DNA from 4 places in the Asanoa sp. NPDC050611 genome. Region 3 is predicted to be linked to each of the others. Evidence: riboswitches for the same ligand, from Rfam matches in the RefSeq annotation. Region 3 holds a riboswitch; each other region holds the start of a gene.
What was found. A riboswitch is a leader RNA that binds a small molecule or an ion and turns the genes downstream of it on or off. The one in region 3 is predicted to bind cobalamin.

Region 1 (4,984 bases), on a different contig from region 3:
AGAGGTACATCGAGGAGAGCTTGCCGATGGTGGGCGCGCTCAAGAACAGGTTCAGCGACTGCGACTGGTCGATGTACGGCGCGCGCGCCGCGGCCAGGTCGATCAGGGCCCGCTGCGGCAGCTCCCAGGCGGTGCGGAACAGCTCCCGGACGTCGGCCGGCAACGCCGCGACGTCCTGCACGGAACCCTCGGCCCGCTTGATCCGCTCCCGCGTCTCGACCGTCCACAGGCCGCGCGCCTTCAGCTCGCGTACCAGATAGGTGTTGACCTGCAGGAACTCGCCGGACATGGTCTCGCGTTTGAACAGGTTGGAGACCTGGGGCTCGATGCACTCGTAGCACCCGGCGATCGACGCGATGGTGGCCGTCGGCGCGATCGCGACGAGCAGGGAGTTGCGCAAGCCGTGTTCCGCAACGCGTTGCCGCACGGCCGCCCACCGCGCGGTCTGCGTCGGCGTCGCACCCCAGAGGTCCGGATGCAGGTCGCCGTTCGCCGCGCGCGTCTCCGCGAAGGCCGGGTGCGCGCCGAACTCCGCCGCCAACCCCGCCGACGTCTCCAGCGCCGTCAGCAGGATCTCCTCCTGGATCCGGGTCGACAGCTCACGGGCCTCGTCCGAGTCGAACGGCAGCCGCCGCGCGAAGAACACGTCCTGCAGCCCCATCAGCCCGAGCCCGACCGGCCGCCAGCGCGGGTTCGACGCCGCCGCCTGCACCGACGGGTAGTAGTTGATGTCGATGACCCGGTCCAGGAACACGACCGCGGTGCGCACGGTCGCGCGCAGCTTGTCCCAGTCGATCCCGTCGTCGGTGACGTGCGCGGCCAGGTTGACCGAGCCGAGGTTGCAGACGGCGGTCTCGTCGTCCGAGTTCACCTCGAGGATCTCGGTGCACAGGTTGGACAGGTGGATGGTGTTGCCGGGCGCACCGGTCTGGTTGGACAGCGCGTTGGCCCGGTCCTTGAACGTCATCCAGCCGTTGCCGGTCTGCGCGAGCGTGCGCATCATCCGGGCGTAGAGGTCGCGCGCCTTGACCGTCTTCACGGCCTTCTTCTCCGCGGCGCGGTAGGCCTCGTCGAACGCCTCGCCGTGCAGGTCGGGCAGTTCCGGCGCGTCGGTCGGGTCGATCAGGGACCACTCGCCGTCAGCCTCGACGCGGCGCATGAACTCGTCCGGGATCCAGTTGGCGAGGTTGAGGTTGTGCGTACGCCGGGACTCCTCGCCCGTGTTGTCGCGCAGCTCCAGGAACTCCTCGACGTCCGGGTGCCACGGTTCGAGGTAGACACACGCCGCGCCCTTGCGCCGGCCGCCCTGGTTGACCGCGGCCACGCCGGCGTCGAGCGTCTTGAGGAACGGCACGATCCCGTTCGACCTGCCGTTCGTGCCCCGGATGAGCGCACCCCGGCCCCTGATCCGGGACCAGGAGATGCCGATCCCGCCCGAGAACTTCGACAGCTTCGCGACCTGGTGGTACCGCTCGTAGATGGAGTCCAGCTCGTCGCGCGGCGAGTCGACCAGGAAGCACGACGACATCTGCGTGTGCCGGGTGCCGGAGTTGAACAGCGTCGGCGAGCTGGGCAGGTAGGCCAGGCTGGACATGAGCCGGTAGAAGCCGATCGCCTCCGCGGGGTTCTGCGACAGGCCGCAGGCCACGCGCAGCAGCCAGTACTGCGGCGTCTCCACCACCAGGCGGGTCTCGGGATGCTTGAGGAGATAACGGTCGGCGATGGTGCGCAGGCCGAAGTACTCGAACCGCCGGTCGCCGGTCGGGTCGACGGCGTCGTCGAGCTTGCGGGCGTTGCGGGCCACGAAGGCCGCCGTCTCGTCGCCGATGAGGCCGAGGCCGTGCGCGTACCGGATCGACTGGCTGAAGGTCGCGACACCCTGGCCGCGCACCTCCTTGTCCACATAGGCCGCCAGCAGCCGGGCCGCGAGGCGCGAGTACTGCGGCTCCTCGCCGGTCAGCTCGGCGGCCGTCTGGATCGACAGCTTGTCGAGCTCGGCGGTGGTGGCGCCGTCGTAGAGCCCGCTGATCGTCCGGGTCGCCACCCGCAGCGGGTCGACCTCGTCGAGGTCGCCGACCCACCGCTCGACCGCTTTGACGATCTTGTTGACGTCGACCGGCTCGAGGTCGCCGTTGCGCTTGCGCACGCTCATCACGTGCCGGCGCTGCTCCGGCACGACCTTCTCTTGCGTGACCGTCATGGTCCCCCTCCGCACGCTCGGTGTTCGGAAGGTCGTCGGACGCGCACGCTGACGCCGCCGGCCCGCGACGGCGGCGGCCCGGTGCTGACGTCGGCCGTCCCGCGCGGCCTTCGACCGCCGCACACCGGTGGGCGTGCGGCGCGCTGGCAGGTCTTCGGACTCGTGGGCGTCGTGCTCGTGCCTACTGGCCGTCGCTTCCCGGGCCGGGGCCCAGTGCTTCGTTGACGGCGTTCGTTCCCACTCACCGCTGCGGGGCAGTCCCGGCTTCGCACCGGGTTCCCTGTTGCCTCGACCGTCTTGTGGGGACGCTCGAACCAGCTGCGTGAGACACCATATATGGGTGCACCCTCGGTTGCGCAACACCAGATGTGGTGTCGGGCGTGTCGGGTTCGCGGATGCCGAACGTCACAGCCGCGCCCGGCGCGGCGCGCCCGCAGCGGCGCATCGCGACCGGTAGGGTGCCCGGCCCTCAGCGCATCAGCGCGGCGGCGACGGCAGCGAACGCGAGCAACGATCCGAGGCGAAGGGCCACCACCATGGCGGCGGCGAGTACGGTCGACCGGCTGGACCTGGCTTCCACGCCTCCACGCTCGGCCCGGGCCGGCGCCGGCGGCAAGCACCTTGACGCGTCCTTGACCGTGGAGCCGGTGATCCTGACGGTCCCTTGGCGCCGCCGGTCAGGCCCGTGGCGGCCCGGTCACCCATGTCCGGGACATGCGCTCGGAGCTACTGGCCAAGATCGCCTTACGCCTGCGCCGGGGCGTGGGCCTGGCCCGGCGACCGGGTGCTGCTGACCCGGCGGATCGAGAACGCCGCGGCCGCCCTGCGGTTCCTGGACGACATCGAGGCTGGACCGTGACCGCCCGTGCGCTTCGATGGGGCACGATGAGGCATGGCCAGTTCGTCAGCGGGCGCGAAGAAGGCGATGGTTCCCGTCGACGCCGCGGTGGAGTCGTTTCTCGCGGCCGTGGCCGACGAGCGGCGGCGCGCCGACGCGCGTACCCTCGTCGCGCTCATGGGTGAGATCACCGGTGAGGCGCCGCGCATGTGGGGTGCCAGCATCGTGGGGTTCGGGAGCTACCACTACCGGTACGAGAGTGGGCACGAAGGTGACGCGCCGCTGGCCGGGTTCTCGCCGCGCAAGGCCAACCTGGTGGTCTATCTGGTCGGTGGCTACCAGGAGCGGTATGCCAGGACGGTGGCCCGGCTCGGTAAGCACAGGACCGGCAAGGGCTGTCTCTATCTCAACCGGCTCTCCGACGTGGACGAGGGCGCGTTGCGCGAGCTGATCGAGCGCTCGGCCCGGGTGCATCGGGGTCAGGACTCCTAGCCGGCGCCGGGCACCCGTGGGCCAGCACCGGCGACCCGACGGGCCAGCACCGGGCACCCCCGTGGTCGAGCGGGGTGCCCGGTGCTTGCGCGGTCAGGCCGTGCGGCGTCGCCGTTGGAGTCCGACCAGGAGCAGGCCGGCCAGGGTCAGGCCGCCGCCGAGGCCAGCGAGCTGGAGCACGGACAGGCCGGCTACCCCCGGGCCCGTGACCGGCAGGCCCGCCGGGCACGTCTGAGCCAGGTCGAAGGTGCCGTCGGCGCCCGTGATCGTGGCCGTGGCGTTGATGATCGAGAACGGGTTGAGCAGTTCGCCCGACGGGCTCAGGCCCGCGGACGTACGGATCCACGCACGGTCGCCGACGATCGCGCGGTCGCTCGCGGGCGCCGTCGTGATCGTTTCGGTGACCGGGCCGCCCTCGGTCGCGAACTCGATCGTGACCGAGCGGAACTCACCCTGCTGCTGTGGGCGGGGCAGGGCGAAGACCCACACGTCCTCGCCGGCGAACGGGCCGCCGCCGAGCTTCGGGTCGCACTGGTGGACCGGGAACGCGGCCGCGGTCTGGCCGACGTCCGCCTGGTCGATTTTGATGGTCACCCCGGAGGCCGAGGCCGGCGCGGCGGTAAGGCCGATCACCACCGCAGCGACGGCGGCTCCGCCGAGGCGGGCGAGTACGGATATCGTCACAAGATCACCCCAACTGCTTGTTGTCTGGGTAAAGCTCATGAACGGGGCGCGACCCGCTGTCAGGTAACCACGTTGGACTGATCTTCACGTTCGTTATCGGTTGGTTCCGCCCGGTCGGCCATTTGCGATTTGTGACTGAAAATGCTGGTACGTGATGAGATGAACTGTGCGGAGCGGCGGGGAGGATCGGCGCGGCACCGCGGGAGTGACGCGTGCCCTCTACGTCACCGCGGCGCTGGTCGTGGTGACCGCCGGCATGCGCGCGGCGGGCGGCCTGCTCGGCCCGATCCTGCTGGCGCTGATCCTGGTCGTCACGCTCAGCCCGGTCCGCTCGTTCCTGGCGCGCTGGATGCCCGGCTGGCTCGCCACCGTGGTGCTGATCATCATCCTCTACGGCATCCTCGCCGCCGGCGTGTACTCGCTGGTCGCGGCCGGCATCCAGCTCGCCTCGATCGCACCGCGCTATTCGGACCGGGCCAGCGACATCATCGACTCGGTGCAAAAGTGGCTGCAGGAGCAGGGCGTCGAGGCCGACGACGCCCAGCAGCTCGTCACCCGGATCGACCCGGGCACGCTGGCCAACATCGCGCAAACAGTCGCCGGCGCGGCGTTCTCGCTGCTCACGGACGTGGTCTTCCTGGTGACCCTGCTGCTGTTCATGGCGGTCGAGACCGGCGGCTACCCCAGCCGGATGGCCCGGGCCGACCTGGTCCGCCCATCCCTGACCCGGGCGTTGCGCCAGTTCGTCAGCGGCACCCGCCGCTACCTCG
Region 2 (4,984 bases), on a different contig from region 3:
TGCGAGCGCACCATCTGGGCGGTCCGCCAGGCGGCCCGGGCCGGCACGCTCGGGCCCCGGCCGGACGGGCTCGTGCCGCCGCCCGCCTTCCGGCACGTCATCGAGCGGCTGATCTGGCAGGGCGACTTCCAGGGGCGGTTCGCGGACCGGGCCTGGATGGAGCGGATGTACGCGGACCGGATCGCCGCCGTGCGCCGGGAGATCCCGGCCGGGCGGCTCGTGGAGTGGCGGCTCGGCCAGGACGGCTGGGAGCCGTTGGCGCGTGCCCTGGGCGTACCCGTGCCGGATGAGCCCTTCCCGCACCTGCACGACACCGAGGAGTTCCGCGTGCAGGCCGGCCTGGGTCACTCGGCGACGTAAGGACGGCCGAGGTCGCCGATGACGCGGAGGAACTCGAAGCTGTCGGCGGTGTGCGAGCCGGGCTGCGGCCGGAAGATGACGAGCCGCTGGCCGGTGCTCTCGCTGCGGACGAAGTCGCACTGCACGTCCAGGCTGCCCGCGCGGGGATGGACGATCAGCTTGCGGGTGCTGTGCAGCGGTGCCACCTGCATGTCGGTCCAGTACCGGGCGAACTCCGGGCTGGCCGCCTCGAGGTCGGCGACGAGTTGCGCCACGACCGGGTCGGTGCCACGGCGGGCGGCGGCGGCCCGCAGGTCGGCGACGTAGCCGCGGCCCAGCGACTCGTGCTCCTCCGGCGCGTTCAGGGCGCGGGACTCCGGGTCCGTGAACCACCGCCAGATCACGTTCCGCGACCGCTCGTCGCCGTCGGTCCACCGGCCGAGCAGGGCCCGGCTCAGGGCGTTCTGCGCGAGCGTGGTGGTCAGGTCGTCCATCACGTGCGCCGGCACGTCGTCGAGCGCGTCGAGCAGGAACAGCAGCGCCGGGTCGACGTACCCGGTGACGGTTCCGGGGTTGGGTGCGGCGTAGCCGGCGAGCCGGTAGAGGTAGTCGCGCTCCTCGACCGACAGGCGCAGCGCCCGGGCCAGCGCGCCGAGCAGGGCCTCCGACGGCGTGCCCGCGCGGGACTGTTCGAGCCGCTCGTAGTAGTCGACGGACAGGTTGGCGAGCAACGCCACCTCTTCCCGGCGCAGCCCGGGGGTCCGGCGCCGGCCGCCCGACGGGATGCCCACGTCGGACGGCCGCAGCGCCTCCCGGCGACTGCGCAGGAAGTCGCCCAGCTCCCCGCGTGCCACTCTTGCCTCACTTGTCGATCGCGGCCATGGCCTGGGGCGTGTAGCGATTGCCGGCCGCCGCCCCGACCGGCACCGCCGCGCTCAGCTCCGCCAGCACGGCCGGCGTCAGCCCGATCCCCGCCGCGGCGACGTTGGCTTCGAGGTAGCCGCGGCGCTTGGTGCCCGGGATCGCGGTGCTGCCCTGCCCCAGCACCCACGCTAGTGCGAGCTGGGCCGCGCTGACGCCCGCCCGCTCCGCGACGGCGCGGATGCGGTCCACGAGCACCAGGTTGCGTTCCAGGTTCCCCTCGGCCATCCGGGGCCAGGTGCGGCGGAAGTCGTTCTCCGGCAGGTCGGCGACCGTACGGATGTCGCCGGACAGGAAGCCCCGGCCCAGCGGCGCGTAGGCCACGAAGCCCACACCCAGCTCACGGGTGGTGGCGAGCACCCCGTTGACCTCGACGTCCCGGCTGAACAGCGAGTACTCGGTCTGCACCGCCGACAGCGGCGCGGTGGCGTGCGCGCGGCGGATGCTCCGCGGCGCGGCCTCGCTGATGCCCAGGTAGCTCACCTTGCCCTCGGCCACCAACTCGCCCAGGGCGCCGAAGCTCTCCTCGACCGGCACCGCGGGGTCGACCCGGTGCAGGTAGAGCAGGTCGATGTGGTCCACGCCGAGCCGGCGCAGCGAGCGCTCGACCGCCGTCCGCAGGTATGCCGGCCGCCCGTTCGCGTACCCGACGAGCTTGTCCTCCTCGTCGAGGGTCACGCCGCCGACCTTGGTGGCGATGACCGCCTCGTCCCGCCGGCCCGCCAGCGCCCGGCCGAGCAGCCGCTCGGCGCCGCCGAGGCCGTAGAAGTCGGCGGTGTCGAACATGGTCACGCCGAGGTCGAGCGCGCGGTGGATGGTGGCGGTGGACTCGGCGTCGTCGCGGGTGCCGTACGCGGCGGTGAGGCCGAAGGTGCCGAGTCCTTCGACGGACGCGGTCAGGCCCTGCCGGCCGATCCCGTGTGTTCGCAATGTCATGCGGTCCACCGTGCCGCGCGGCGGAGGCGTTATCGGCGCCCCGGTTATCCCCGGTCCGCGAGGGCGACCTTGCGTCAACTGTCGAGCAGGTCTCACGCGGTTGACACCCCGGCAAGGCCGACCGTAGCGTCCGGGTCAACGTGACGACGGTAGGAAGCCGGTGCAACTCCGGCGCGGTCGCGCCACTGTGACCACGCTTGCGCGTGGGAGTCAGACCCTCCGCCGTCACCGAAACCCGTCGTGGGACGCGTGATCCCGAGGAGGTTCGTTTCGTGTCCAGCATCTCGTCTTCCGCCACCCCCCGCCCGGCCGTCCAGCCGGTGGCCATCCCGTGGCGTCAGCTCCAGCCCTGGCTCCTGTTCGGCGCCGTGCTCGCGATCGCGCTGCTCTACTTCGTCGGCACCGAGCAGGGCGTATTCCACGTGATCGGCGGCAGTGCGGTGCACGAGTTCGTGCACGACGGCCGCCACCTGCTCGGCTTCCCCTGCCACTGACGGGCGGGGCGGTCGTGCTGTCCCCCCGTTCGTTGCTGATCCGCGGCATGCTGGTGGGACTGGCCGCCGGCGTGCTCGCGTTCCTGTTCGCCTACTTCGTCGGCGAAGGCCCGATCGACGCGGCGATCGCGTTCGAGGAGGCCCATTCCGAGGTCGTCGGTGAGCCCGAGCTGGTGAGCCGGGCCGTGCAGAGCACGCTCGGCCTGCTCACCGCCACGCTGATCTACGGCGTCGCACTCGGCGGGATCTTCTCGATGGTGTTCGCCGCGGCGTACGGGCGGCTCGGCCGGCTCGGCCCGCAGGCGACGGCGGCGCTGGTCGGCCTCGCCGGCTTCGTCACCGTCGCGCTGGTGCCGTGGCTGAAGTACCCGGCCAACCCACCCGCCACCGGCTCCGAAGACACGATCGGCCGGCGTACGTCTTTGTATTTCCTGATGCTGGTGATCGCGCTCGCCTCACTGGCGCTCGCGGTCTACATCGGACGGTCGCAGGTGGCCCGGTTCGGCACGTGGAACGCGGCCGTCCTGGGCGCGCTGGCCTTCGTCGCCGTCGTCGCGGTGGCGCAGGTCCTGCTGCCGTCGATCGAGGAGATCCCGGAGGGCTTCTCCCCGCTCGTGCTGTGGAACTTCCGACTCGCGTCGCTCGGGACGCAGGTGGTCGTCTGGTCCACGCTCGGCCTGGGCCTCGGTGCCCTCGTGGAGCGGAGCCTGCGCCGCGAGGCCGTGCTCACCGCGTCGGCCTGACCGTCCGGCCGGCCGCCGCCCTCAGTGGTGGTGGTCGGCCGGATGCGTGTGCGGCACCTGCGCGGCGCCGACCGCGTGCTCGTGGAACGGCAGCGCTATCCGGTACTTGCACGTGTCGCAGTTGGCGCGGATGTCCCCGCCCAGTGCCTCGTGGTAACGCTCGACCACGATCTCGGCCAGGCCGGCGCAGTCACCGATCACGTCGGCGGTGGTGACGTCGCCGCCGCGCGCGTCCGCCCACTCGGCCGCCTGCGCGGCGACCCGGCGCGGCAGCACGCCGGTGAAGAGGAAGTAGGGGAGCACGACCACGCGGCCGGCGCCGAGCGCGCGGCACCGGTCGAGGCCGGCCAGGACGCCGGGTTCGGCCAGTGAGACGAACGCGTACTCCACGCCCGCCACGTCGGTCGTCTCGGCCAGCAGGCGGGCCACCTTGGCCACCTCGGCGTTGGCGTCCGGGTCGGTCGAGCCGCGCCCGACCAGCAGCACGGTGGTCTCCGGTCCGGCGGCCGCCAGCCGTTCGCGCAGCAGCGCCAGTACGCCCGGGTGCGGGCCGAGCGGCCGCCCGTAGGCGAAGGTCAGCCCGGGATGGCGCGCCCGTTCGGCGGCCAGCGAACCGGGGATGTCGCCCTTGGCGTGCCCGGCCGCGACCAGCATCAGGGGCACGCACGCCAGCCGCCGCACGCCGGCGCGGACGAGCTCGGCGACCGCCTCCTTGACCGGCGGCGGGGACAGCTCGATGAAGCCGCCCGCGACGGGCACGTCGAGACTCCGGCCCACCCGGGCCACGAAACGGCGGAAGTCGTCCGCGCCCTCGGGGTCGGTGGTGCCGTGGCCGGCGATGAGCAGGGGAGTGGTCATGCGAGCGGGTCTCCGTACAGCAGGGCGTTGACGGCGGCGGCGGCGACGGCCGCACCGCCACGCGCCGATCGGTTGGACAGTTGCGGCAACGCGGTGCCGCGCAGCGCAGCCTTGGACTCGGCCGCGCCGACGTAGCCGACCGGCAGGCCGATCACCAGCGCGGGCCGGACGTCGAGCCGGATCAGCTCGGTGAGCGCCGTCGGTGCGTTGCCGACCACCCAGACGGCGCCGTCGGGGTGCCGCGCCGCGGCGAGCCTGATCCCGGCCGCGGACCGGGTCATTCCCGTGTCGTGCGCGAGGGCCGCCGCCTCCGGCGCCGCCACGAGGCAGGTCGCCGGATATCCGGTGACGCCGGCCGCGACCATGGTGACGTCGGTGACGAGCGGAGCGCCGCCGGCCAGCGCGGCCGCGCCCGCCGACAGCGCGGTCTCGTCGCTCACCAGGTCGGTGAGCCAGCCCGGGTCCGCGGTGGTGTGGATGATCCGTTCGACCACGTCCCGGGTGTACGGCGGCAGCCCGGCGGTGTCGGCCTCGGCGCGCAGGATCCGGTAGGACTCCGCCTCGATCGGGTGCACGGTGCGCTTCACGACAGCCATGCGTACTCCCGCGGTGTGACCATCCGCCCGGCCACCAGCCGGCTGCGGCTCGAACCGACCAGCACGACCGAGTGCATGTCCACGATGGACGGATCAG
Region 3 (4,984 bases):
CGGTCTCGCAGTCGACCACGACGCTGGGCACGCCGGCCAGGGCCGGCGCGACCGTGCGCGGGTCGGGCCCGCGGGTGTGCCGGCCGTCGGTGACCACGACCAGCAGCGGGCGGCGCAGCGGGTCGCGGCGGCGCTCGCCGGCCAGCGTGCGGGCGGCGGCGGCCAGGCCCGCGGCCAGCGGCGTGCGCCCACCCGTGCGCAGGTCCGCCAGGCGGCGCACGCCGACCTCGTGGCTGGCCGTCGGGCGCAGCACGGTCGTGGCGTCGGTGTCCCGGAACGTGATCATGCCCACCGTGTCTCGCCGCTGGTAGGCGTCGCGAAGCAGCGAGAGCACGGCGGTCTTGACGGTGGCCATCCGGGCGCGGGCGGCCATCGAGCCGGAGGCGTCGACCACGAACAGCACGAGGTTCGCCTCGCGTCCGATGTGGACGGCCTCGCGCAGGTGGCCGTGTTCGATCGCGACCCGGCCACCGCGGTGGTCGCGGGCGGCGGCGAGCACGGTGTCCGGCAGGTGGACGGCGCCGATCCGGCCGCGCGGGGCCCGGGAGCCGGCGACCCGGCCGCGGCCGGCGTAGGCGGGCGAGCGCCGTCCACTGTGGCCGTGGCGGCCGCGCGAGCGGGCGGTCAGCGTCCGGGTCCGGTACGCCGTGCCGACCGGTTCGGCGATCGCCGGCGGGGGAGTGGCGGGTGCGGCGCCCGGCCGGTCCTCGGCGTCGGGCGTGGCGGCGTCGGGCGTGGCGCCGTCGCCAGGGCCCCCGTCCTCCGGCCGCGGGTCGTCGGGACCGGGACCGCGCCCGCCGCCCGGGCCCGCGTCGTCGTCCGGCTCCGGCGGCGGTTCCGACGCGCCGGCCTGGTCCAGCGCGTCGTCCAGGGCCTGCTGGTCGGCGCCCGGCGGGTCGAACGGGTCGCGCCGCCGCCGGTGCGGCAGGGCGAGCCGGGCGGCGTCGTCGACCTCCTGGTCGGTGACCACGGCCCGGTCGCGCCAGGCGGCCAGTGCGACCGCCGTGCGGGCGATGACGATGTCGGCGCGCAGCCCGTCGACGCCGTACGCCAGGCAGATCCGGGCGATCCGGTCGAGCGCGGCGTCCGGCAGGGTGACCTTCGGCAGCCGCGCCCGGGCCGCCACGATCCGCTCGGCCGTGGCCGCGTCCGCGTCGGCGAACCGGGCCGCGAAGCCGTCCGGGTCGGCCTCGTAGGCCAACCGGCGGCGGACCACCTCGGCCCGGTCGGCGGGCTCCTGCGGCGCGCCGACCTCGACCACGAGGCCGAACCGGTCGACGAGCTGCGGGCGCGGCTCGCCCTCCTCCGGGTTCATCGTGCCGACCAGCAGGAAGCGGGCGGCATGCCGCAGCGAGACGCTGTCGCGCTCGACGAACGCGCGCCCCATCGCAGCGGCGTCCAGCAGCAGGTCGACCAGGTGATCGGGGAGGAGGTTGACCTCGTCGACGTAGAGCACGCCCCGGTGCGCGGCGGCGAGCAGGCCCGGCTCGTACGCCTTCGTGCCCTCGGTCAGGATCCGCTGCACGTCGAGCGTGCCCACGACGCGGTCCTCGGTGGCGCCGACCGGCAGTTCGACGAGCCGCGACCGGCGCACGCTCTGCGCGACGCCGGCGTGTGGACCGTCGGGGCAGGACGGGTCGGGCGCCGCCGGGTCGCAGGCGAACCGGCAGCCCGGCACCACCGCGATGTCCGGCAGCAGCGCCGCGAGGGCGCGCACCATCGTCGACTTCGCGGTGCCCTTCTCGCCGCGCACGAGCACCCCGCCGATCACCGGCGAGACGGCGTTGAGCAGCAGGGCCTGGCGCAGGTCGGCCAAGCCGACGACGGCGGAGAACGGGTACGCGGCGGTCATTGTGCGTGCCGGCGCGACGACATGGCGCAATCCCTTCCGCGGGTGTCCACGCCCGCGACGGTTCGACGGCGAGCGGCCGAGTGTCCTGGCTCCCGGATCGACGCTCCCCCTCGGCCTTCCAACCCCTTGCGGGCCGTGACCAATCGGGTGAGGGTTCGCTCCCCGGTGACAGTGGCGGGACCGCCCCGGAATCGCACCGGGTTCCTCCGCACCGCTCGTTCAGACATGCTGACCCACCGAAGCGGGCCGCGTCAAAGGGAGTGAGATTACGCTCCCTCTGTGCCCCCAAGGCGCCTGGTCCTTCGGACGGCGCACAGCAAGAGTCAAGACCCCTCGAGGTCACCCTCCGTCCGCAGATACTCGGCCTTCAGCGCATCGATCGTCTCTTCCCGCGGGGCGGCCCACAGACCGCGCTCGGCCGCCTCCAGGAGTCGTTCCGTGATGCCGCGCAGGGCCCAGGGGTTGGACTTGTCGAGGAACTCGCGCACCGACGGGTCCAGGACGTAGGCGGCGGCCAGCTGCTCGTACATCCAGTCGTCGACGACGCCGGCGGTCGCGTCGAACCCGAAGAGGTAGTCGACGGTCGCGGCGAGCTCGAAGGCGCCCTTGTAGCCGTGCCGGCGCATCGCCTCGATCCAGCGCGGGTTGACCACGCGGGCCCGGAACACCCGCTTGGTCTCTTCCGCCAGTGACCGCGTGCGGACCTCGTCCGGGCGGTGCGAGTCGCCGATGTACGCCGCCGGGTCGCTGCCGCGCAGGGAGCGAACCATCGCCACCATGCCGCCGTGGTACTGGAAGTAGTCGTCGGAGTCGGCGATGTCGTGCTCGCGGGTGTCGACGTTCTTGGCCGCCACGGCCATCCGCCGGTAGACCGTCTCCAGGTCGCCGCGCGCCGCCCGGCCGTCCAGCCCGCGACCGTAGGCGTAGCCGCCCCAGACCGCGTACACCTCGGCGAGGTCACGGTCGTCGCGCCAGTTCCGGGCGTCGATCAACGGCAACAGGCCGGCACCGTACGCGCCGGGCCGGGAACCGAAGATCCGGGTGGTCGCCCGCCGCCAGTCGCCGTGCTCGGCCTGGTCGGCCAGGGCGTGCTGCCGCACGAAGTTGTCGGGCTCGTCCAGCTCCGCGACGGCGGCGATCGCGTCGTCCAGCAGGGCGATCACGTGCGGGAAGGCGTCGCGGAAGAAGCCGGAGATGCGCACCGTCACGTCGATCCGGGGCCGTTGGAGCTCTGCGCGCGGCACGATCTCGAAGCCGGTGACGCGGCGGGACGCGTCGTCCCAGACCGGCCGGGTGCCGATCAGCGCGAGCACCTCGGCGATGTCGTCGCCCTGGGTCCGCATCGCGCTCGTGCCCCAGACCGTGAGCCCGACCAGGGCCGGCCAGGTGCCGGTGTCTTCACGGTGCCGGGCCAGCAGCGAGTCGGCCAAGGCGCGGCCGACGTCCCAGGCGTTACGCGACGGGATCGCCTTCGGGTCCACGGAGTAGAAGTTGCGCCCGGTCGGGAGCACGTTGACCAGGCCGCGGGTGGGGGAGCCGGACGGACCGGCGGCGACGTAACCGCCGTCGAGGGCGTGTGCCACGGCGGTGATCTCGTCGGTGGTGGCGGCCAACCTGGGCACGACCTCGGTGGCCGCGAACTTCAGCACGTCGACAACCGAGCTGCTTCCGACGCCTGGACTTACAGTCGGCACGGCGGACCCGAGCCCGGCCGGGGCCGGCGTGGTCCCCAACACCTCGGCCGCGACGATGGCTGCGGCGTCCGGAGCCCAGGCGTGGCCTTCCATGGCGATCACCAGTCGGCGGGCGACGTCTTCCAGGGCGTCGCTGTGCAGCGCGGTGTCGTCGAGGCCCAGGCGGGCGGCGAGCGCCTCGCGCAGGCCCGGCAGGGCGCCGCGGCGGCCGCCCCAGACCTGGCGGGCGCGCAGGATCGCCAGCACCATGTCGACCCGGGCCTCGCCGGCCGGCGGCGCGCCCAGGATGTGCAGGCCGTCCCGGATCAGCGAGTCCTTGATCTCGCACAGGTAGCCGTCGACGTGCAGCACGAAGTCGTCGAACTCGTCGTCGCCCGGCTGGTCGCTGACGTGCAGGTCGTGGTGCAGCTCCGCGGCGTGGATCAGGGTCCAGATCTGCGCCCGCAGGGTGGGCACCTTGGCCGGGTCGAGCGCGGCGACCGTGGCGTACTCGTCGAGGAGCTGTTCGAGGCGGGCCATGTCGCCGTACGTGTCGGCGCGGGCCATCGGCGGCACCAGGTGGTCGACGATCGTGGCGTGGCCGCGCCGCTTGGCCTGGGTGCCCTCGCCGGGGTCGTTGACGACGAACGGGTAGACCAGCGGGAGGTCGCCGAGGACCGCGTCGGGCGCGCACTCGCCGGACAGGCCGAGCCCCTTGCCGGGCAGCCATTCCAGCGTCCCGTGCTTGCCGAGGTGCACGATCGCGTCCACGTTGGACGCAAGCCAGCGGTACGCGGCCAGGTAGTGGTGCGACGGCGGCAGGTCCGGATCGTGGTAGATGGCGATCGGGTTCTCCCCGAAGCCGCGCGGCGGCTGGATCATCAGTGTGACGTTGCCGTACCGGAGGGCGGCCAGGACGATGTCGGCGCCGTCGACGTAGAGCTCGCCGGGCGGCGCGCCCCAGTGCGCGGTCATCTTCTCCCGCAGGGACTGCGGCACGTCCGCGAACCAGCCGGCGTACGTGGCCGCGGGCACCCGCACCGGGGCCGCGGCGAGCTGCTCCTCGGTGAGCCATTCCACGTCGTGGCCGCCGGCCGCGATCAGGGTGTGGATCAGGGCGTCGCCGTCGGTGGGCACGTCGCCGACGTCGTACCCGGCCTCGCTCAGCGCCGCGAGCAGCGCGACCGCGGACGCCGGCGTGTCCAAACCCACGGCGTTGCCGACCCGGGAGTGCTTGGTCGGGTACGACGAGAGGACGATGGCGAGCCGCTTGTCCTTGTTGGGGATCGACCGCAGCCGCGCGTGTCGCACGGCGATGCCGGCGACGCGGGCCGCGCGCTCGGGGTCGGCGCGGTAGACCGGGACCCCGTCCGGGCCGGGTTCCTTGAACGAGAACGGCACCGTGATCAGGCGGCCGTCGAACTCCGGGATCGCGACCTGCATCGCGGCGTCCATGGGG
Region 4 (4,984 bases), on a different contig from region 3:
CCGTCGGCGTTCAGCGCGCCCGAGACCGCCCGCCTGCGCGACTTCGTCAACAGCCGGGTCGTGGGCGGCGTGCAGCAGATCAAGGCCAACATCGACTTCCACACGTACTCGCAGCTGGTGCTCTGGCCGTACGGCTACACCACCGCGAACACGGCGACCGGGATGACGACGGACGACTACAACACGTTCGCGACGCTCGGCCAGCAGATGGCGGCGACCAACGGCTACACGCCGGAGCAGTCGTCGGACCTCTACATCACCGACGGTGACAGCCTCGACTGGCTGTGGGCGACCCACAAGATCTGGGCGTACACCTTCGAGATGTATCCGGGCTCGGCCAGCGGTGGCGGCTTCTACCCGCCCGACGAGGTGATCCCGGCGCAGACCAGCCGCAACCGGGAAGCCGTGCTGATCCTGTCCGAGGCCGCGGACTGCCCCTACAAGGTCATCGGCAAGCAGGCACAGTACTGCGGCGGTGGCGGCGGCACGACGGTCTACTCCGACACCTTCGAGACCGCCACGGGCTGGACCACCAACCCGAACAGCACCGACACCGCGACCAGCGGCCAGTGGGTGCGCGGTGACCCGGCGGCGACCACGTCCAGCGGTGCCAAGCAGCTCGGCACCACGGTCAGCGGCACCAACGACCTGGTCACCGGCGCGGCGGCGGGCACCGCCGCGGGCGACTTCGACGTCGACGGCGGCGCGACCAGCGTCCGCTCGCCGGCCATCACGCTGCCCGCGAGCGGCACGCTGACGCTGAGCCTGTCGTGGTACCTCGCGCACGGCTCGAACTCGTCGTCGGCCGACTACTTCCGGGTCAGCGTCGTGCACAACGGCGGCACGACGGCCGTGTTCAGCCAGGCCGGCGCGGCCAGCAACCGCAACGGCGCCTGGGCGGTGGCCAACGCCAACCTGTCCGCGTACGCCGGGCAGTCGGTCCGGATCCTGATCGAGGCGGCCGACACGTCCACCGCCAGCCTGGTCGAGGCGGGCGTGGACGACGTCCGAATCACCCAGAGCTGAACAGTCACGTCACCGGCGTCCCGCGCCCACGAAGCGGGGCGCCGGTGGCGTACCTAACGGGAACTCCCGACCATGGTGACCATTGGGTTACCGTGCTCCCGACCGACCGCAGCGAAGCCGGTGTGAACCCGGCGCTGTCCCGCAACTGTGATGCCCCTTCTGTCCGCGAGGGGACAAGCCAGGTCGCCTGCCGAGGTCGCGAACCAGCGCTCTCGAGGAAGGGCGCCTCGCGGGCGGGCGGAACCCTGTCGGCGAAGCACCAGACCTCGACCGACAGGAGGCATCCATGCGATATCAGGCCAGGCTCGTCCTCGCCGCCGCACTTGGCGCGGCCCTCGCGCTCGCCGGATGTGGCGACGGCGGCGGCACCGAGAACGGCGGGACCCCGCCCAGCCAGGACGTCAGCGCCACCGCCGACTTCCCGGTCACCATCGGCAACCTCACGGTCGCGGAAAAGCCCACGAAGATCGTCGCGCTGTCGCCGACCGCGACCGAGGTGCTCTTCGCGATCGGCGCCGGCCAGCAGGTGAAGGCCGTCGACGACCAGTCCAACTTCCCGGCCGAGGCCCCGAAGAGCGACTTGTCCGCGTTCCAGCCCAACGCCGAGGCCATCGCCGCGCAGGAGCCCGACCTGGTCGTGCTCTCCAACGACATGAACAACGTCGTCGCACAGCTGACCCAGTTGAAGATCCCGGTATACGTCGCGCCGGCCGGCAAGACACTCGACGACACGTACAAGCAGATCACCGACATCGGCGCGATCACCGGCAACCGGCCCGCCGCCGAGGATCTCGCCAAGCGGATGCGCGAGGACGTCGACAAGCTCGTGGCCGACGTGCCGAAGCGCGCCACCAAGCTGACCTATTACTACGAGCTCGGCCCCGAGCTCTACTCGCTGACCTCGAAGACCTTCGTCGGCTCGCTGTTCGCGCAGCTCGGGCTGGAGAACATCGCCGACGCGGCCGACGCCGACGGCAGCAAGGGCGGCTATCCGCAGCTCTCCGCGGAGGCGCTGGTCAAGGCCGACCCCGACCTGATCTTCCTGGCCGACACGGTGTGCTGCAAGCAGAACGCCGACACGGTCAAGGCCCGCCCCGGCTGGTCCGGCATCACGGCCGTGAAGACCGGGCAGATCGTCGGCCTCAACGACGACGTCGCCTCCCGGTGGGGGCCGCGCACGGTCGACCTGCTGCGCCAGATCGTCGACGCGGTGGCGAAGGTGCCGGCTTGAGAGCTCCCGGCGTACGGTGGCCGTGGCTCGTCGGTGGCGTCGTCGCCGTCGTGGTCGCGGCCATCGCCGGCCTGGCGTTCGGCCCGGTCTCGTTGCCGCCCGGCGGGGTCGCCGCCGAGCTGCTCGACCTGATCCCGGGCGTCAATCTCCACAGTGGGTTGTCGGAGCGCGACGCGGCGATCCTCCTGCAGCTGCGGCTGCCCCGGGTGGTGCTGGGCCTGCTCGCCGGCGCGATGCTCGCCCTGGCCGGCGGTTGTTACCAGGGCGCGTTCCGGAACCCGCTCGCCGACCCGTACCTGCTCGGTGCGGCGGCCGGTGCCGGGCTCGCGGTCACCGCGGTGGTGGCCTTTCGGGGGTCCGACATGGACATCGGGTCGCTGCCGGCGGGCGTACCCCTGGCGGCCTTCGCCGGCGCCCTGGTCGCGGTCGCGCTCACCTATCTGCTCGGCGTCGCCGGCCGGGACCGCACCCCGGCGTCGCTGATCCTGGCGGGTGTCGCGGTGTCGGCGTTCCTCGCCGCCGGGCAGACCTATCTCATGCAGCGCAACGCCGACGACATCCGGGCCATCTACTCGTGGCTGCTCGGCCGGCTGGCCACGAACGGCTGGCACGAGGTGAAGCTGCTGCTGCCGTACGCCGTCGTCACCACCGTCGTGGTGCTCGCCCTGCGCCGCGAGCTCGACGTGCTGTCGGTCGGCGACGACGAGGCGAGCGGCCTGGGCCTGCACCCGCAGCGGTCCCGCTACATCCTGATCGCCGCGGCCTCGCTCGGCACGGCCGCCGCGGTCTCGGTCTCGGGCCTGATCGGCTTCGTCGGGATCGTCGTGCCGCACATCGTGCGGATGCTCGCGGGCGGCAGCTACCGCGCGATCCTCCCGCTGTCGATGCTGTTCGGCGCCGCCTTCCTGGCCCTCGCCGACCTGGCCGGCCGGACCTTCGCGGCGCCCGCCGAGATCCCGATCGGCGTGGTCACCGCGTTCGTCGGCGGCCCGTTCTTCGTGCTCGTGCTGCGCACCGCGAAGCGGGTGATCACTTGAGCGAGCGAAGCGAGCGCAGCCGGCTCGGCGCACCGTGTTCCTGCTCCGGCGACCGGAGGGAGGCGGCGGCATGAACGCGGCGATCGAGGTCCGGGACCTGCACGTGACCCTCGGCAGGACGCCGATCCTGCGCGGCATCGACCTGTCGGTCGCGCCGGGTGAGTGGGTCGCGGTGATCGGACCCAACGGCGCCGGCAAGTCGACGCTGCTGCGGGCGATCGGCGGCCTGCTCCCCGCGGGTGGTGCGGTGGCCCTGGTGGGCACGCCCATCGAACGGCTGCGCCGCCGGGCCCGGGCGCGCACGGTCGCGACGGTCGCGCAGTCGCCGGTCGTACCACCGGGGATGTCGGTCTTCGACTATGTGCTGTTGGGCCGGACCCCGTTCGTCTCGCTGCTCGGCCGGGAGTCCGCGGCGGACCTCGCCGCGGTGCGCGCGCTGCTGGACCGGCTCGACCTGACCGGCTTCGGCGACCGCGAGCTGGACACCCTCTCCGGTGGCGAGCGGCAACGGGTCTTCCTGGCCCGGGCGCTGGCGCAGGAGCCGTCGCTCCTGCTGCTCGACGAGCCGACCAGCGCGCTGGACATCGGCCACCAGCAGGAGGTCCTGGAGCTCGTCGACACGTTGCGCCGCGACCAGGGGCTGACCGTGGTCGCGACGATGCACGACCTGTCGATCGCCGGCGGGTACGCGGATCGCCTGGTGCTGCTGACCGACGGCGTCGTGGTGGCCGCCGGCACCGCCCGTGAGGTGCTGACCGAGGAGATCCTCTCCCGCTTCTACCGCGCGCGCGTGCGGGTCGTGGACGGCGTCGACGGTCCGCTCGTGGTCCCGTATCGAGGTAGTCCGTCCGGTCAGTAGAGATTGGCCGAGGTGACTAGTAGTCATTCGTGAGTTTCGACGGGTTTCGTGGTTACGTCGGAGATGTGAGTGTTGCTTACCGCACCGCATGGGTGCCGAACGACCTCACCCCTCGGAATGACGCCGCCGACCTGGCGGCTGCGTGGGTGCTGGACCAGGCTCGGACCCACGCGCTGCAGCCCGTCCTTCGCTTGACGGAGGGAACCCCCGGGCGCGGCCACGCTGTGCTTGCCGTACAGCCCGACTACAACGACGTCTACAAGGCGATCCAGGCGGCGCGCTTCGGTGCGTTCGCCGCCGTGGAGTCTGGCGGGACTCCACTGATCGGCTGGGCGATGGAGACCCGCGCCCTCGACCTGACGACCGGGCAGGTCACCACGGACACCCGAAGTGCTGCGCTCAAGGAGGCCATCGCACGCATCCACTTCTTCGACAACAACGGCTGGACCCGGGGCTTCGGCGCCGAGACCTCCAAGCGGATCCTCGGCGACCTGCGACCGGCCGATCGCGACAAGGACGTGATCCTGGGCAGCCTCTGCGCCCTCGGCTCGCGGGCCAAGGCCCTGCGCCGGCTCGCCGACCTGGCGGAGCGCGCGTGGAAGTAGGTCGATATCCGGAGTAAGTTCACTGCGCATGTGGATGCGAAAAGCGTCAATGGCCGCCGTCTCGATCGGCGTGCTGGCCGTCTCGGCGGGGTTCACCAACACCCCGTCGCCGTCCTGGGAGCTGTCACCCACCGACAGCACCGCCCGCCTCCGCGGCCTGTCGGTGGTCAGCGCCAGCACCGTCTGGGCCAGCGGCAGCCTGGGCACCGTGCTGCGCACCGTCAAC

Region 1: it holds a riboswitch for cobalamin, as region 3 does, so the genes downstream of both, AB0H87_RS25385 (ribonucleoside-diphosphate reductase subunit alpha) here and AB0H87_RS25705 (VWA domain-containing protein) in region 3, are expected to answer to the same signal.
Region 2: it holds a riboswitch for cobalamin, as region 3 does, so the genes downstream of both, AB0H87_RS35405 (CbtB domain-containing protein) here and AB0H87_RS25705 (VWA domain-containing protein) in region 3, are expected to answer to the same signal.
Region 4: it holds a riboswitch for cobalamin, as region 3 does, so the genes downstream of both, AB0H87_RS04160 (ABC transporter substrate-binding protein) here and AB0H87_RS25705 (VWA domain-containing protein) in region 3, are expected to answer to the same signal.

The regions. Positions count from the first base shown of each region.
Region 1 is NZ_JBFAIU010000183.1:5,668-10,651, reverse strand. Features, by position in the region: gene AB0H87_RS25385 (ribonucleoside-diphosphate reductase subunit alpha) at 1-2,200, opposite strand, end outside; cobalamin riboswitch at 2,328-2,534, opposite strand; gene AB0H87_RS25380 (hypothetical protein) at 2,904-3,059, shown strand; gene AB0H87_RS25375 (DUF1801 domain-containing protein) at 3,093-3,530, shown strand; gene AB0H87_RS25370 (hypothetical protein) at 3,624-4,214, opposite strand; gene AB0H87_RS25365 (AI-2E family transporter) at 4,381-4,984, shown strand, end outside.
Region 2 is NZ_JBFAIU010000373.1:106-5,089, reverse strand. Features, by position in the region: gene AB0H87_RS35420 (sulfotransferase family protein) at 1-360, shown strand, start outside; gene AB0H87_RS35415 (helix-turn-helix transcriptional regulator) at 345-1,193, opposite strand; gene AB0H87_RS35410 (aldo/keto reductase) at 1,201-2,196, opposite strand; adenosylcobalamin (AdoCbl) riboswitch at 2,337-2,425, shown strand; gene AB0H87_RS35405 (CbtB domain-containing protein) at 2,469-2,690, shown strand; gene AB0H87_RS35400 (CbtA family protein) at 2,705-3,433, shown strand; partial or broken gene AB0H87_RS35395 (sirohydrochlorin chelatase) at 3,521-4,291, opposite strand; gene AB0H87_RS35390 (precorrin-8X methylmutase) at 4,288-4,878, opposite strand; partial or broken gene AB0H87_RS35385 (precorrin-3B C(17)-methyltransferase) at 4,875-4,984, opposite strand, start outside.
Region 3 is NZ_JBFAIU010000187.1:3,448-8,431, reverse strand. Features, by position in the region: gene AB0H87_RS25705 (VWA domain-containing protein) at 1-1,852, opposite strand, end outside; cobalamin riboswitch at 1,910-2,117, opposite strand; gene cobN (cobaltochelatase subunit CobN) at 2,176-4,984, opposite strand, start outside.
Region 4 is NZ_JBFAIU010000014.1:20,661-25,644, reverse strand. Features, by position in the region: gene AB0H87_RS04165 (M14 family zinc carboxypeptidase) at 1-1,026, shown strand, start outside; cobalamin riboswitch at 1,094-1,236, shown strand; gene AB0H87_RS04160 (ABC transporter substrate-binding protein) at 1,313-2,257, shown strand; gene AB0H87_RS04155 (iron ABC transporter permease) at 2,254-3,294, shown strand; gene AB0H87_RS04150 (ABC transporter ATP-binding protein) at 3,365-4,153, shown strand; gene AB0H87_RS04145 (hypothetical protein) at 4,378-4,758, shown strand; gene AB0H87_RS04140 (oxidoreductase) at 4,793-4,984, shown strand, end outside.